2 regions of the Ligilactobacillus sp. LYQ60 genome follow, and region 2 is predicted to be linked to the other one. Evidence: predicted binding sites of a transcription regulator. Region 2 holds the regulator's gene; the other holds the start of a gene.
What was found. The regulator Rex, encoded in region 2, represses fermentation and respiration genes when NADH is low (regulators of the CRP and FNR family bind a similar motif). The targets are predictions, from matches to a motif close to TTGTGAANTANTTCACAA.

Region 1: a site for Rex is predicted at 2,760-2,777, ahead of ACI3EZ_RS05125 (class II fumarate hydratase). Genes of this name have one in related genera too.

Annotation. Positions count from the first base shown of each region.
Region 1 covers NZ_JBJFZV010000004.1:98,477-107,386, forward strand. Annotated here, with positions in the region: gene ACI3EZ_RS05120 (flavocytochrome c) at 1-1,173, opposite strand, end outside; gene ACI3EZ_RS05125 (class II fumarate hydratase) at 1,188-2,576, opposite strand; gene ACI3EZ_RS05130 (MarR family winged helix-turn-helix transcriptional regulator) at 2,830-3,303, opposite strand; gene ACI3EZ_RS05135 (CopY/TcrY family copper transport repressor) at 3,371-3,820, opposite strand; gene ACI3EZ_RS05140 (glutamate decarboxylase) at 3,975-5,375, opposite strand; gene ACI3EZ_RS05145 (TetR/AcrR family transcriptional regulator) at 5,645-6,154, shown strand; gene ACI3EZ_RS05150 (ABC transporter permease) at 6,138-7,199, shown strand; gene ACI3EZ_RS05155 (ABC transporter ATP-binding protein) at 7,204-7,887, shown strand; gene ACI3EZ_RS05160 (MFS transporter) at 7,968-8,910, opposite strand, start outside.
Region 2 covers NZ_JBJFZV010000006.1:22,785-31,694, reverse strand. Annotated here, with positions in the region: gene tsaB (tRNA (adenosine(37)-N6)-threonylcarbamoyltransferase complex dimerization subunit type 1 TsaB) at 1-526, shown strand, start outside; gene rimI (ribosomal protein S18-alanine N-acetyltransferase) at 510-1,085, shown strand; gene tsaD (tRNA (adenosine(37)-N6)-threonylcarbamoyltransferase complex transferase subunit TsaD) at 1,085-2,122, shown strand; gene ACI3EZ_RS06135 (ATP-binding cassette domain-containing protein) at 2,202-4,148, opposite strand; gene ACI3EZ_RS06130 (redox-sensing transcriptional repressor Rex) at 4,309-4,950, shown strand; gene ACI3EZ_RS06125 (LysR substrate-binding domain-containing protein) at 5,024-5,506, opposite strand; partial or broken gene ACI3EZ_RS06120 (type I glyceraldehyde-3-phosphate dehydrogenase) at 5,825-6,628, shown strand; gene groES (co-chaperone GroES) at 6,814-7,098, shown strand; gene groL (chaperonin GroEL) at 7,150-8,784, shown strand.

The DNA of each region.
Region 1 (8,910 bases), on a different contig from region 2:
GATGGCGAAGAACGGTCCATCCGTAAACTGGTGGTTCAAACCAGTCGTCCGCCCAAAGTCTGCGTCGTTTTGATCAGCAACCATCGTGTTCCACCGGTCAATCGTGGCCGTTAATTTGTCCGCAGGAACACCAATCTTCTTGGCAAGGGCGTCAAGCGTTTCGCCATGCTCGACTAACCCAACGCTGTCATAAAAATCGATGGCCTTAGCGTGGTCACGAACATCTTGATTAAAAATCAGGTAAGCACTCTTTTCTGGCAGGGCCGTAATTGCCGCAGAAACCACCTTCCGCGTATCCAATTCATTAATAAACCGCTCCCCCTGGCCGTTAACCAGAATGGCGCCTTCCCCCCGCACAGCTTCTCCAATCAGATATACATGTGGGTTATCCTGCTGGACGGTTGGGTGAATCTGAATAAAGTTCATGTCAACGAGCTGGCCGTCAACCTCTTCCGCCAATTTCAAGCCATCACCAGTGGCCCCTTCTTGGTTGGTTGTTTTGTAGTTTACCAGATCCGGCCGGTACTTCTTGATGAGATCCTTAGCGGCCCCAAACCCACCAGTAGCAAGAAGAACCGCCGGTGCCTTCACGGTTCGTTCCTGCCCGTTTTCATCGGTCAGCTTTACGCCGGTGACCCGATTAGCATCATCGTGTAACAGCTGCGTGACTTTTGTGTTATTAAAGACCGGAACGTTATCTTCTTGAACCACCTGTAGCAGGTGCTTGATAAGAAACGCTCCAATTGGCGCCGTGCTGGCAGGCCGGTGGGCCCGTTTCCGGCTCATCCCCCCGGTAATCGTCACGTCCTCAAGCTTAATCCCATGGTCAAAGAGCCAATCAACCGCAAGGGCAGCATGGGACGTGAAGTAGCGCAACAAATCCTGATCATTAAGCTTCCCACCGCCCTGGTACGTCTCGGTGTAAAAGTCATCAATGCTGTCGACAATTCCATGCCGCAGTTGCACGTTTGTTTCCGCCGCATTCATCCCTGAAGATGCTCGGTTGGAATTCCCCCCCAGCTTCTCCATCTTCTCAAAAACTGCCGGTTTCAAGCCAAGTTCCTTAGCCTGAATTGCGGCCACCAGCCCGGTCGCTCCAGACCCGACAATTACCACGTCATACTGATTCTTCAGCATGTTTGCGCCCCATGGTTGGTACCAAAACTTCGCCATTTCACTTACCTCCGTTAGTCATCCTGATCAATGTTTGTCATTTTCAATGGGTCAACCCACTCGTCAAACTGTTCAGCCGTTAGCTTTCCGGACTTCAGCGCTGCTTCCCGCAGGGTTGTTCCTTCCTTATCGGCCTGCTGCGCAATCTTTGCACTGTCGTGATAGCCGATATGCGGCGACAAGGCCGTAACGGTCATCAGGGAGTTATCAACGAGCTCTTTCATCCGCTCCTCGTTAACCGTCATTCCGGCAATCATCTTGTCGGCAAAGCCCATCATCGTGCCCCGTAACAGGTCCGCGGATTCCAAGAAAGCCGCAATCATCACTGGCTTGTAAACGTTCATCTCAAAGTTCCCCTGGGAGCAAGCCACGTCAATCGTCACGTCGTTCCCCATTACGCGGGTAGCCGCCATGGTAATGGCTTCCGCCTGCGTTGGGTTCACCTTCCCCGGCATAATGGAAGATCCTGGTTCGTTAGCCGGAATATTTAATTCGTTGTACGCCGCCCGCGGACCAGAAGCTAAGAACCGCACGTCGTTAGCAATCTTCATCAGATCGGCTGCCAGCGATTTAATGGCCCCGTGGACCACGTTAATTCCAGAGTGAGCCGCTAACCCGTAGAACTTATTGCTCTTAGCAGTAAAGTCAAAGCCGTAGTACTCCTTAAACTTAGCAGCAATCATGTCGGCAAAACCCGGCACAGCATTTAAGCCCGTTCCAACGGCGGTTCCCCCAATCGCCAATTCAAGTAAGGTATCATCCAATTCCTTTAAATAGTCCAGGTCATGCTGAACCATGCTAACCCAACCGCTTACTTCCTGACCAAACGTCAACGGCGTGGCATCCTGCAGGTGGGTCCGCCCAATCTTAACGGTCTTCCAGTACTGCTTTTGCTTTTTGGCTAACTCGTCAATTAGGTGCTGAGCGGCCTTCTCAAGCTGAGCAACCGCCTCAACTGCTGCCACGTTCATTGCCGTCGGGAAGGTATCGTTTGAACTTTGCCCCCGGTTAACGTCATCGTTGGGCAGAATCTCGATGGACGGATCCAGTTGCATCGCCTTGTTAGCCACAACTTCGTTAACATTCATATTTGTTTGTGTTCCCGAACCCGTCTGGTAAACGTGCAACGGAAAATCCGCCCGCAGTTCATCATCACTAAGGGCAAGCAGACTGTCGACCGCTTGAATAATGAGTTCACCCTTTGCCTGGTCAATATTCTTTAATTCCAGGTTGGATTCAGCAGCGGCCTTCTTGATGTTTAACATTGCCCGAATAATCACAATCGGCATCAACTCGCCCGTTGGGAAATTGTTCCGACTCCGCTCGGTCTGTGGCCCCCACAATGCCTCGGCGGGAATTTTAACTGGACCTAGTGTGTCCTCTTCAATGCGGTATTCAGTCATTGTACTTCCTCCTTAAAGTGAGTTAATTGTTACCTATCCTACATCAAAAATAATACAGAATGACCGGTTTTATGTCAACCCTTACATTGGCTTAATATAGGTGTTCTAATTGATATTTATCGCCGTGTTTAAGCTTAAATCACCGTGCTCCTTTCCTGAATTTGTGAAACTATACATTTATTTTTTTGAATTCATTCTCTAAAAAAACGGTGACCCTCAATTATTCGGACCACCGCTTAGCTAGAAGCACAAATTAATCTTTCCGCTTCTTATTTTCCTCAATTCTTTTATCAAGCCCGGATCGCCGTAACAACGTCACCGTCTCCTTTAATACCCGCTGGAAGGTTGCGATGTCATCAGCGGAAACCTTTCCCCCCAGGTCTTCTTGTAACCTCTTCCAGAAGTCATCACCACCAGCCCGCATCATTGAACGGTACTTATCCGTGACAAACAGGTGCGCAACTCGCCGGTCTTTTTTATCCATCACCCGGTCAATTAACCCTAAACTAACCAACTTTTTAACATGGTAGTTAGTGTTGGGTGTTGACTGATCCAACAGGTGAGAAACCGTTCCAATCGTTGGCTTTCCCAGTTGATTAATCGCTTCCAGGTAACAAATATCAAATGCTCCCAAACGCTCCATTTCACTGTCGTCGTTGCCGCTAATCACCTGATGCAGATGGAGCTGCTGACTTAAATCCAACATTAGCTTTTCAAACGTTGCCATTATCAATAACCTCCAATAACCTCTTAATTATTTCTTAGTATATTACATTTTAGTTCTATCTACAAAACTATTTTATCGCTTTTGGTTTCTCCTGCTGACACTCCTGCGGCGGGAAGAGGCAATTACACGATAATGTATCCGGAGCGGTCTTTCGCCGCTTGGTTAACAACCCGATGAGGCGCTCAATGTCCGCCGTCGTTAGGGGGATGTTCTGAATTACATGGATTAGTGCCCGGCCAGCATGCCGTTGGCAAATCTTATCGAAGCTCATCTTCAACTGAGCATCAATTGTTGCCTGCTCTCCTACCACTGCCCGGTACAGGTACCGCCGACCACTTTTCCTTGCCACAACGTATTCCTTATTCACCAGTCGGCCTAACAAGGTTTTAACGGTTGCCGCCTTCCACCCCTGCTTTCTGACTAATAAATCCGCTAACTGCTTACTGGAAGCTTCGCCTAACGACCATAACAGACGCATAACCTCCCATTCTGCATTGCTAATTTCAACCTGGCTCATCGTTTTCCTCCTCCAGTAATTAGTACCATTATCCTACCATTTTCTGCCAAGTCCATTAACGGCTAACCTTAAAATCCTTCCGTTCCAACATAACAGCAAAAGCGGCAATTCCCCCGTTTTTCGCAATAAACCAGGGTTAATTACCGCTTGTTGATTAATGGGTAAATCCATACGTCTTAGGCGTTTCCTTTTCATGAAAGACCAGGTGGCTATGTTCCAGTTCATTCAAAGCAGCATGAAGGTCCTGCACAAAAGCGTGTGCCATATTCATCCCAAAGTCCGCCCGCACAACTAGCCGTTGGATAACGGTTTGTTGTAGGTCTTCTGGGAGCGGATAAGCCGGGACTTGCCACCCCTTCATTAGCAGCCGATCCGCCAAATCATACAGCGTCCACTCATGCTGCTTCGCCGGATTTTCCTTATAACACACAATTGGGAGGTGACTACCATCATTTAATATTTCAAAGAAACCGGTCTTCTTCAGTGCACGGGCCAAGTATGTCGCCACGTTATTCGTTCGCCGGTGGATATCACGGTACCCTTCAAAACCAAACCGGATAAAGTTGTAATACTGGCCAATAATTTGAGCAGCGCTATGAGAGAAGTTAATTGCCATCGTTGGCAACTCACCGCCCAAATAACTCACGTTAAAGATCAAATCCCTTGGCAAGAAGCGTTGGTCGCGCCAAACAACCCAGCCAACTCCCGGATAAACTAAACCGTACTTATGACCTGAAGCGTTAATTGACACAACGTTCTTTAACCGAAAATCCCATTCTAATTCTGGTTCTGTAAACGGCGCAAACAATCCCCCCGACGCTCCATCTACGTGAATGTAGACTGGGTATTCGGAATGCTTATTATACTCCGCCACCTTTTCATCTAACCGTTTAATATCATCATACTGGCCGGTATAGGTAATTCCCATAATTCCTACAATCCCAATTGTGTACTCATCAACATAATCCATTACGTGATCAATATCCAATCGCAAGTGCCCTTCATCAAGCGGAACCGCGCGGAGTTCCACATCCCAATACTTGCAAAATTTCTCCCAGCATACTTGATACCCGGCTGAAATAACCAGGTTGGGCTTTTTCGCGGTTAAATCGAGACCCTTTTCTTCAGCCCGCTTACGCCACGCGAACTTCAACGCCATGCCCCCCAACATGCAGGCTTCTGATGAGCCTACCGTGGAGGTCCCCATGAACCTTTCGTGCTCCTCATCAGCATGCCACAAAGCAGCAATCATATTAACACAGCGGTTTTCAATCTCCGTGGTACGAGGATACTCAGACTTATCAATGGCATTCTTTTCAAGCGTTTCAGTCATTAACTTAACTGCTTCTGGTTCCATGTATGTTTGGCAAAACGTTGCTAAGTTTAACCGGGCGTTTCCCTCGTCTAGTAACTCATCATGAACCAACTGGTAAGCCACCCGCGGCTCAATTGGTTTTCTTGCTAACCGATACTTAGGGAGATCATGCCCCTCACCAATTGAGCCAAAAATCGGCTCAAGGTCGCCGGTTTCCCGGTCTTCTTTTCCGTATAACATCGCCCTCACCTCACTAATAAACTAAACAGTTATCTGTTTACCATCATTAAACCGCTGTAATTTCATAAAAGCAACGGTCCGCCTTCAAGATAGTCCGGTTTCTTTTTGCTGATGAACCCCGCCAACCATTAATCCTAAGCCAAACGCAAGCTAATCACTGCCTGGTTCATCATTCCTTCGCCAACGCATTAATGTTGACACGGTGTCACTTTATGTGATAAGCTACAAGCATCATCCGGTGACACCGTGTCACTGAAAGGAGTGTTTTTATGGCAACACCAACGTTTGCCCATTTGCCCGCTGCCAAACAAGAACGGATTCTCGAAGCGGCGCGCACCGAATTTTCTCGTTATAGCCTTGCTGAGGCACAGGTCGCCCGAATTATCAAGGATGCCCAAATTTCGCGGGGTGCATTTTATAAGTATTTTACCGACCTTAAAGACGCCTACCACACCGTGTTTCAGGCGGCTATGACCACCGTTCATGCCCCCATTAAACACGCAATAACCAGTCCAAGCGAGCTTGCCCAGTTCGTAACGGCTATTCTCGCCTCCCCCTATGCCGCGTTTTTACGCCTGTACTTCACGGTCAACGAAGGGGTCATCAATGCCCATCCCGCTTTAACCAACCTCGCCCCGGTTGAATGGGCGGCTACCGTCCTTGCCCACGAAACGGTTCGGGCCGTTCTGGTTACGCCCGCTAACCAGCAGGACTTACTTCATCGCTATGCTACCGCAATTAATCACCTAAAGGAGGACCATCATGTTTCTCGCACTTAAAGAAATCACCCACGAAAAGCTCCGGTACGGGCTCATCGTCGCCCTGGTAACCCTGGTAAGCTTTTTAATCTTCATCTTAACCAGCCTCGCCCAGGGACTTTCCAACCAAAACACGGCTGCCATTAACTCGTGGCACACCCGCCAAATTGTCCTTACCAAGGACGCGAATACCAACCTGGCCCAGTCGTTGATTACCACTAAAGACGCCGGTAAACTTCACTTAGGGGCGAACGAGGCGTACGTAGGACAAGCGCCGGTTGTTTTAAAGGGAACTCACCGAACCAAGCAATCTGCCCAGTTCATCGGCTTGGCGCCCCACCAATACATCGCACAGCACTTACAACTAGTGGCAGGCCGCATGCCCAAAACAAACCATGAAATCATCCTGGACACTTCACTAAAAAACGCCGGCTATCAGCTCGGTGATCACGTCCGGTTAAACACGGTGGCCCAGCGCTTTACCGTCGTTGGGTTTACCAAAAACGCCAAGCTTAGTATTGCCCCGGTTATTTATGGCCGGTTGGCAAGTTGGCCGCAGCTCAAAAACATTCCCGCTGGATTTAAAGCAAGTGCCATAGTATCAAAACAGGCAAGCTTTAAAAGCACGGTAGGCAATCTCACGACGGTTCCGGTCGCTAAGTTTATCCAACAACTGCCCGGATACACTGCTCAAAACATGACCTTTGAATTTATGATTGGCTTTTTGATGGTAATTTCACTGATCGTCATTGCAGTCTTCTTGTACATCATTACCATGCAAAAGCTTTCCCAATACGCCGTCCTGCGGGCCCAGGGAATCCCCGCGCGCGTTTTAGTGAACGCCGTTCTCATCCAAGCGGTTCTCCTGACGGTCATCGGGTTAGCCCTTGGCGCCATACTAACGGCCGGGACGTTCCTAGTCGTTCCTGCCGCTGTTCCGTTGGCCGTTAACCTACCACTTCTCGGCGGGGTAAGCGTTGGCCTCATTGGAATGGCGCTCCTCGGAACCCTAATTCCGATCCGCACCATCCTTAAAGTTGATCCCATAACAGTGATTGGAGGTTAATTTCATGCCAGCAATTCAACTTACAAACGTTAACAAATTCTTTGGCCACGATGCTGCCCGCGTCCACGTCCTTTCAGACATCAACTTCACGGCTTCAGCGGGAAAAATGGTCCTTATTCTTGGCCCGTCCGGTTCGGGAAAAAGCACACTCCTCACCATTGCAGGGGGCTTACAAACCCCCACAAGCGGAACCGTTACCGTGGCCGGTAACGCCCTAACAACAATGGGCAAAAAGCAGCGCGACCAACTGCGGCTCACCCAGATTGGTTTTATCCTTCAAGCATACAACCTGGTTCCCTATCTAACAGTAACCGAACAGTTTGCCCTGGTGGATCGCGTTAAACGTACCGGTAATCTCAATCCCTCCCAACTTACCCAGCTACTAACGGATTTAGGCATTGCCCAATTACAACACAAGTACCCGGCAGAACTTTCCGGTGGTCAACAGCAACGGGTTGCCATCGCCCGAGCCCTGTATCCCGATCCCGCAATCATCCTCGCCGACGAACCTACCGCTGCCCTGGATAGCCCGCGGGTGGTTAAGGTAGGCCAACTCCTTGCCACGCTCGCCCGGGACTACCACAAGGCCGTTGTTGTTGTAACCCACGACCTGCGGCTCCGTGACTTTGCCGATGAAATCTATCACTTAGAAGACGGCCGGCTTACCAAAGAAACCACTCAAAAGTAATTTAACCAGCCCGTTAAACCACATAAAAAAACGTGGTGGAAGTTGTTACTTCCACCACGTTTTTTCAATCAAATTAGATGCTAAATTTCATTTTCCTGGGACTGATGAAACCCTTCCAGCTTCTTATTCCGGGATAATAACGTACAAATAATTGCCCCGATGGCCGCAATGATGAACAACCCAAAGACAGCAAGCCACCCCATATGATCGGCAATTATTCCGATTACTAGGGTAGCGACAACCGCCCCTAACACGTAACTAAAAGTACCTGATAAGCCGGCCGCCGCTCCGGCCGCAATCTTCGGCACAATTCCCATGGCGTACAAACCAATCGTCATTACCGGTCCGTAAATACCAAATCCAAGGCCAATTAAGACCGCATAATCGGCAAGCAGGTAGCGATTCCCTGCCGGGATAAACCAGTAAAGTACAACCAGAATCATGGTTAATCCCAGAAAAGCAACGTTAGTTAACGGCATCGAGTTATTAAAGACTTTCCGGCAAATTACCATAGCGCACAGCATTCCCAGCACGCCCCCGATTTCAAAGAACGAGAAACCGCCCATCCCAGCGGCAGCGTTCACGGCCTTCCCGCCAACACTCTGCGGGGCTGCCAAAAAACGCGGGGCCCACACAACAATCCCGTACCGAAGAACATAGACAAATGCCCCGTACATGCACGTCCACAGCAGTTTCGTGTTCGGTAAAATGTACTCGCGGATAACCACTTTCATCGGTGGTACCGCTGCCGGTTGCTTCTTGGCTGGCAAGTGGTGGTACTGTTCCACGGACGGCATCCCTACCGATTCTGGGGTGTCCTCCTGAATAAAGTACACGAACACCGCGATAATAATAACCACAATTCCGGGAAGCCAGTACGCCGCATGCGCTCGAGCCATGGCGTTATTTCCCGCAACCGCTAATCCTAATCCAGCCAAAGCCGGGGCGAGGGCTCCCCCAAAGTTATGGGCAAGGTTCCAAATTGACCCCCATAACGTCCGTTCCTCGTCATCAAACCAATAC
Region 2 (8,910 bases):
ATATACTGGCTTGCGGATTGGGGTAACCACTGCCAAAACGTTGGCGACAACGCTAAACCGGGAGCTGGTTGGTGTATCTAGTTTGCGGGAATTGGCGGCTGGGTACCAGCTTGATCAGCACCGGCTAATCGTGCCGGTGTTTGATGCGCGGCGGAATAACGTATTTGCTGGGGCATACCAGTGGCACCGAGAGCAGTTAACGGAGGTAATTCCAGACCAACATATTTCGCTGGTTGACTTAGCAACGGCTATTCGGGATGAAGACTACGTATTTGTTGGAAGCGATTGCTGGAAGCTTCATGATCAACTCGTTGATCTGTTTGGCCGCGATGTTCATGTTGCTCCAGCGCAATTTAATTATCCACAAGCGTATATTTTAGGGCTTTTGGGCCGGCAAATGGCGCCGGTAGCAAACGTTGATGCGTTTGTTCCGCGGTACCTGCGGTTGACCCAGGCTGAAGCTGATTGGTACCAGCAACATCCAGAGGAAAAGGGGCACCTAACCAACTATGTGGAAAAATATTAAACAATTAACGACCGCCATTACCCAGCGCCGCCAGCGACGGGAAGCACTGGAATTTCAGAATCACGATGTGCGGGTTGAACACGATAATTACTTGGTTTGCCGGGCGGTTGTTCCGGATATTCCGGAAATGATTACGCTCGAACAGGCGATTTTTCATGGACACGCGCCGTGGTCGGCTTCTCAGTTAGAGCGGGAATTAAACGACCGTCAACATTACATGTACCTTGCATTCCGGCACGATGACCGGTTAGTTGCTTTTGCCGGGTGCCGGTTTGACTTAGTAAGCGGAATGGCTGATATTACGCGAATTGCTGTTCTTCCTCAATACCTTCACCGGGGAGTGGGGGAACGGTTGATTCGGGGCCTAACGCGGGAGGCCCAACAACACGGATGTCAGCAAATTAAGCTTGCGGTAAAGGAGACGAATACCGACGAACAGCACCGGTATGCCCGCGTTGGTTTTGGCAAACGACGGACGGTTAAAAATTACTATAAGTTAACCGACCACGAAGCCGAGGATGCGATTGAAATGCAGTACGATAAGGGAGACCAGTCATAATGGGGAAACGGACCTTGATTTTAGCCTTTGAATCAAGTTGTGATGAAACAAGCGTTGCGGTTATTGAAAATGGCGCGACGATTCTTTCTAATGTTGTTGCTACTCAAATCAAGAGTCATCAGCGTTTCGGGGGAGTTGTTCCGGAAGTTGCTAGTCGCCACCATATCGAACAAGTCACGTGGTGTTTGAACGCGGCAATGCAGGAGGCTCACGTTACCTACGATGATTTAACGGCGGTGGCTGTAACATACGGTCCAGGTCTAGTGGGGGCGCTTTTAGTTGGGGTGGCTGCCGCTAAGGCGGTGGCGTTTGCTCACCACTTGCCGTTGATTCCAGTGAACCACATGGCTGGACACATCTATGCGGCCCGGTTTGCGGGGAGGATTAAGTTTCCGGCGTTAGCGTTGCTTGTTTCCGGTGGGCACACTGAATTAGTGTGGTTAGAAGAAGAGGGTTCCTTTGTTATTATTGGAGATACCCGGGATGACGCAGCCGGCGAGGCGTACGATAAGGTAGGACGCGTTTTAGGAGTTGCGTATCCAGCAGGGAAGGAACTAGATATGATGGCCCACCAGGGGTGTGATACGTTTAATTTTCCCCGGGCGATGTTGCAAGAAGATAACCTTGACTTTAGCTTTAGTGGATTAAAGAGTGCGTTTATTAATACGGTGCACCATGCTGATCAGGTAGGTGAACAGCTTTCACGAGACGACCTTGCAGCTAGTTTCCAACAGGCCGTTGTAGACATTCTTGTGACGAAAACCACGCGGGCTCTTCACCAGTACCCGGCAACCCGGCAATTGATTCTAGCTGGTGGCGTGGCTGCAAACACGGGGTTGCGTAGTCAATTAACGGCGGCCATGCAGGCTTTTCCGCACGTGGAACTTTTGCAAGCACCGTTACAGCTGTGTGGTGATAATGCTGCGATGATTGGTGCGGCTGGGACGATGCTTTACCGTCATGGGGTGCGGGCGGGCCTTGATCTTAATGCCGACCCGGCCCTTGAGTTCCCGTACTTAGATGAAATTGAAGGGTGATCGTAAAAAACAGACGAGCACGTGGAAGTTGATCATTTTTCCATGCTCGTCTGTTTTAGTGTATACCAAAGCTGCTGATCTATTGTTCGTCCTCTTCAAGGGCTAATGCCGCTTCTTCCCACTCTTGTTCAGCCTCTTTGAGTTGTGGAACAATGGTATCGAGTTGTTTTTGTAGGTCCGTTAGTTTTCCAAGATCATTACTATGTGTAGCCATCTCCTTTTCAAGTTCATCTTTTTGGGCTTCAAGGGTAGCCATCTGCTTTTCCGCCTGCTGTACGGCCCGCTCTAACTTCCGGTGAGCCCGTTGCTGGGCTTTTTGGGTGGCGAAGTCCTGCTTGCTATTTGTTGCTGGAGTGGTTGCCTTAAAAGCCGGAGCAACCTCTTTGGCCTGAGCGGCTTGAAGGTGAGCTTGTTCGTCCCGTTTTTGAACGTAGTAATCGTAGTCTCCAAGGTAAAGCGTACTTCCAGTCGGGGCGAGTTCTAAGACGTTAGTGGTGACCTGATTAATGAAGTACCGGTCGTGGGAAACCATTAACACGGTTCCTGAAAAATCCTTAACCGCTTGTTCTAGAACTTCTTTACTTTCAATGTCGAGGTGGTTGGTTGGTTCATCAAGGACCAGCAGGTTATCGTGGTTTAAGGCGAGCTTAGTAAGTAAAAGGCGCGCTTTTTCTCCCCCGGAGAGGTTGACAACCTTTTTTTGGACATCGTCACCGCTGAAAAGGAAACTCCCTAAAACGGAGCGAATATCCCGTTCCAGCATTGTTCGGTGATCGTCCCATACTTCATCGAGAACGGTTTTATCGGCGTGCAGGACCTGGTGCTCCTGGTCGTAGTACCCCACGGTTACGTTTGTTCCGCGGGTGGCACTACCGTGAATGAACGGAATTATGCCCAAGATACTTTTAAGTAGGGTGGATTTTCCCGTTCCGTTCGGTCCGACGATGGTTAGGACCTGATGTTTTTTTAATTCAAAGTCAATGGGGGCGGCTAATTGATGCCCATTATAGCCAATTGCGGCGTCCTTTACCGTTAGAACGATATTGCCACTTTCCTTTTCTGGGGTAAACGTAAACCGCATGGTTCGTTCACTGCTAGCGGGTTTATCCAGGCGTTCCATTTTTTCTAATTGTTTCCGGCGGCTTTGGGCTCGTTTGGTGGTTGAGGCCCGGACGATGTTTTTATTGACAAACTCCTCCATTTCATGGATTTTTGCCTGTTGTTTTTCGTAGGCCTTCCACGCAGCTTTCTGCCGGTTGGCGCGTTCTTTAACGTACTGGGAGTAGTTCCCGGTGTAGTGGGTGCTGGTGCCATTTTCAATTTCGTAAACCTGATTTACAATCCGGTCAAGGAAATACCGGTCGTGGGAAACAATTAGCAAAGCCCCCTGGTACGATTGAATGTAGTTTTCCAACCAGGTAAGCGTGGCAATGTCGAGGTGATTGGTTGGTTCGTCAAGAATCAGCAGATCTCGTTTTTCGAGCAAAAGCTTTGCCAAAGCTAATCGCGTCTTTTGCCCCCCAGAGAGGGTGTCGACCGGGCGGTCATAATCCTCGGAGAAAAATTTAAATCCGGTGAGAACGGACTTAATCTCTGTTTCGTAACCGTAGCCATTTTGTTCCTTAAAATCGTGTTGTAGCTGATCGTAGTGGTTGAGGAGTTGTTGGTATTGGGGGGCGGTCGGATCCGTTGGGGGATTAGCTATTTGTTCCTCTAACTGGTGAATTTCCGCCTCCATTTTTTGAAGGGGAGCAAACACGCTTAACATTTCATCATATAAGGTGCGCCCCGACGATAAGCCAGCGTTTTGGGCAAGATAACCGATGGTGAGGTCCTTACGCCGAATAATTTGCCCTTCATCTGGTTCAGCTTCCCCCGTTAGCATCTTGATTAGGGTGGATTTGCCCGCACCATTTCGGCCGACTAATGCAATCCGGTCGCCGTCTTGAATATCCAGGTTAACGTTGTGGAAAAGGGTATCAGCCCCAAAGTGGCGGGCAACTTTTTGTGCTTGGAGCAGTATCATGGTATGCATCCTTTCGTTCAGAGTAATAATCCTATTCATTTTAGCATACGTTTTTCGAAAGACGTATAAAGAGATTGTGAAATTATCAGGTTAATTCGTATTAATATCAACGTTTATGTTATAGTTGCTTGTGAAGACTAATTGAAGGGAGTTTCATGGAATGGCAAAAATTCCACAGGCAACTGCGCGGCGGTTACCCATTTACTACCGTTATCTTAATTTTCTTAAGGATGCGGGGAAAGAACGGGTTTCTTCAACGGAACTTGCCGAGGCGGTTAAGATTGATTCAGCAACAATTCGGCGGGATTTCTCGTACTTTGGCGCTCTTGGGAAACGCGGGTACGGGTACCATGTTGATAGTTTACTAGCATTTTTTAAGAAGACCCTAAGTCAAGATAAGTTAACAAACGTGGCGTTAATTGGGGTTGGAAACTTGGGGCACGCGCTCCTTAATTTTAATTTCCATCAGAGTAACAACGTGCGGATCAGTGCAGCATTTGATATCAACGATGATATTACCGGAACAATCCAAAATGGGGTGCCGGTTTATCCGATGGCGGATATGCAAGAGCAGTTGACTATTCAGCAAATTGAGGTGGCGATCCTCACGGTGCCGGCATCCGTTGCTCAAAACGTTGCTGACCAGATGATTGCAGCGGGGGTGAAGGGAATTTTGAACTTTACCCCGATGCGAATTGCGGCGCCGGAAACGGTTCGAATTCAGAACGTGGATTTGACGAACGAATTGCAGACACTAATCTACTTCCTGGATCATTTTGGGCCGAAGAAGGATGAAGAATAATAATTGTAAGGAAGAACATTAAAAACGTGTTCCAAGCAGGTGGTTAAGAACCAATTATTTGGAACACGTTTTTTTATATTTTTTGAAGCATTGATTTAAATTGGAATGTAAGGCGGGGATTATGTGAAAATACTGCAACTTTTCGGATAAAGTCAATACTGAGTTTTTTAGCATCAAGATTTTTAATTGTACTAACGTTTTTATGCATTAGTGATTCGGGCAAAATTGTCACAAATTGTGAAGTCATAATTAACTTTATTAACGCTTCACTGTAATCGACTTCGTGAATTTCTGGTAGTGAAAGTCCCAATTTTCTAAAAATTTGAACTATTCTTGAATGAATAGGACAGTACTGTGGATACATTAGTAATTGAAGTTGTTGAAGATCTTTGGGGGTAACCATTGAAGCGGAAATTGATTGAAGAACAGCAGTTTGCCCAACAACATAATAGGGTTCTTCGTATAAAGTATTACTAAAAATTTGTCCGTGAAGTTGGTCACTGAACGCTTCATCCATAAAAATGACATCAAGTTGCTCCTGGTTAAATGGGGTAATTAATTCATATATTTTATTTGTTGATACATATTTATGTGTTTCTGAAATAATCTTAAGTAACTGGTGGGAATCAAAAGCGGTAGCGATACTATTAAGTGTTCCTACCTTAGTACTGTTAAGTGGTGGGGTGGATTTATCGGATGAAAAATAAAAGAGCTTTTGGATATCCGCAACTATTTTACGAGCTTTAGAATAGAACTCTTTACCGTCATTTGTTAAGGAAACCCCCTGAGAAGTCCGGTTTAGTACAAGGTGCGTAATTTTTTTACTGATAGCTGGTTGTGATATTAAAAGGCACTGTACGTTAATGGTAAGCGGGTGAGTGTCTATGCTTACCCTGATGCAGCTAAAATTCCGTGGGTTAACCAGGATGGTGTTGAAATTGTTTTAGAATGTTCTGGATTTTATACCTCCGCAACTAAAGTGCAGGCCCATTTAAAAGCTGGGGCAAAAAAAGTATTGATCTCTGCTCCAGCGGGAGATGTTAAGACAGTTGTATACAACGTTAATCATAATATTTTGAATGAATCAGATACAATTATTTCAGCTGGATCATGCACTACTAATAGTTTGGCGCCGTTGGCGTACTTCTTGAATCAGGACTTTGGAATCAAGTTGGGAACAATGACAACCGTGCATGCTTACACGGCATCCCAAAAATTACAGGATGGGCCCAATAATAATCCGCGGTCAGCGCGGGCTGCAGCAGAGAATACCGTGCCGCATTCAACGGGGGCGGCGAAGGCAATTGGACGGGTCATTCCAGAATTGGCTGGACGATTGAAAGGACACGCGCAGCGGGTGCCAGTAGTTGACGGGTCAATTACTGAGTTGGTTACGGTTCTAAATAAAAAAGTGACGGCTGATGAAATTAATGAGACATTAAGAAAACATACCGTTGACAACCCATCATTTGGTTTTAACGATGATGAGATTGTATCTTCAGATGTGATTGGTACGACGTTTGGCGGTATTTTTGATCCAACCCAAACAGAAGTGACCACGGTTAACGATTTACAATTGGTTAAGACGGTATCGTGGTACGACAACGAATACGGGTTTGTTTGCCAAATGATCCGGACGCTTGGAGTTCTCGCTAATCTGACTAAAGCAAATAATTAGTCTTCTTTAATTAGCAGGGGTTATGGAAACGTAGCCCCTGCTTTACGTTTAAAAGCTAATTAGCACTCTCTCGTGAAGAGTGATAAAAAAAGCTTGCACTTCATGGTAAAAGTGTGTAGTATATGAATTGTAGGTTAGCACTTACCAATGATGAGTGCTAAATAAATCATTTGGAGGGATAGCTTGTGCTTAAGCCATTAGGAGATCGCGTAATCTTAAAAGTAGAAGAAGAAAAAGAGCAAACGGTTGGGGGCATCGTTTTGGCAAGCAATGCCAAGGAAAAGCCGCAGACCGCGAAGGTGGTTGCTGTTGGTGAAGGGGTGACCCTTGAAAACGGCACGACGGTTGCACCGAAAGTTAAGGAGGGTGATACGGTTCTCTTTGACAAGTACGCTGGAACCGAAGTTAAGCATGATGGTGAATCATACTTAGTTGTCCACGAAAAGGACTTAATGGCCATCGTTGACTAATTGTCAGCGGTGATGATGAACTTAAAATCTAACACATGAGGTGATATGACAATGGCTAAGGAAGTTAAGTTTGCAGAAGATGCACGTAAGAAGATGTTAGCTGGGGTTGACAAACTAGCTGACACGGTTAAGTCAACGATCGGGCCAAAGGGGCGGAACGTTGTGCTAGAACAGTCCTATGGTTCTCCAACAATCACGAACGACGGGGTAACAATTGCTAAGGCGATTGAATTGGAAGACCACTTCGAAAATATGGGTGCTAAACTTGTGGCTGAAGTTGCTTCAAAGACCAACGACATTGCCGGTGACGGAACGACAACTGCAACGGTTTTGACACAGGCAATTGTAAACGCTGGGATGAAGAACGTTACGGCTGGTGCTAACCCTGTCGGAATTCGGAAGGGAATCGAAGAAGCAACGGATGTTGCTGTTAAGGCGCTACATGAACAGTCTCACAAGGTTGAATCAAAGAGTGATATTGCGCAGGTTGCTTCAATTTCGGCCGCTAACGAAAAGGTTGGGGAATTAATCTCGAACGCCATGGAAAAGGTTGGTAAGGACGGGGTTATTACCATCGAAGAGTCAAAGGGGATTGACACCACCCTCGACGTTGTTGAAGGAATGCAGTTTGATCGTGGTTACCTATCACAGTACATGGTAACGGATAACGACAAGATGGAAGCAGATCTGGACAACCCGTACATTTTAATTACGGACAAGAAGATTTCAAACATCCAGGAGATTATGGATCTGTTGCAGCAGATTGTTCAGCAGGGACGGTCGTTATTAATCATTGCTGATGATGTTGACGGTGAAGCACTTCCGACACTTGTTTTGAATAACATTCGGGGGACGTTTAAGGCCGTTGCTGTTAAAGCACCTGGCTTTGGTGATCGGCGGAAGGCAATGTTAGAAGATATCGCTATTCTGACGGGAGCAACGGTTATTACGGATGACCTTGGGCTTCAATTGAAGGACGTTACGCTTGATCAGTTAGGTTCAGCTGGTAAGGTAACCGTTACGAAGGAAAACACGACGATCGTTGAGGGCGCTGGTGCTAAGGATGCCATCGACGAACGGGTTGACCAAATTCGGAAGCAGATTGGGAAAGCATCATCTGATTTTGATAAGGAGAAGCTCCAAGAACGGCTAGCTAAGTTAGCTGGTGGGGTTGCTGTAATTAAGGTTGGCGCTGCAACCGAGACTGAACTGAAGGAACGGAAGTACCGGATTGAGGATGCTTTAAACGCCACGCGGGCTGCCGTTGAAGAAGGTTTTGTTCCTGGAGGTGGAACGGCACTTGTTAACGTGATTGACAAGGTGGCTGCCATCAAGGAAAACGGCGACGTTCAGACAGGGGTTAACATCGTTAAGCGCGCCCTTGAAGAACCGGTACGGCAGATTGCTGAAAACGCTGGTTTAGAAGGCTCTGTTATCGTTGAGAAGTTGAAGGAGCAAAAGCCAGGTGTTGGGTTTAACGCTGCAACCGGCGAATGGGTTGATATGGTTGCTGCCGGGGTTGTTGACCCGACAAAGGTAACCCGTTCAGCATTGCAGAACGCAGCTAGTGTTTCAGCGCTGTTACTCACGACGGAAGCGGTTGTTGCTGACAAGCCTGAAAAGGAAGATAACGCTGCTGCAGGCGCTGCTAACCCAGCTGCTGGTGGAATGGGCGGAATGATGTAATCTGCGTGAGCGTGATTTCACCAATACTAATGTTAAAGTTAATGAAGGGATGGATTCAAAGTTGGATCCATCCCTTTTTATTTATATTAGGTTACTTTATGAAATTAAATAAAAGGAGTAGTTACT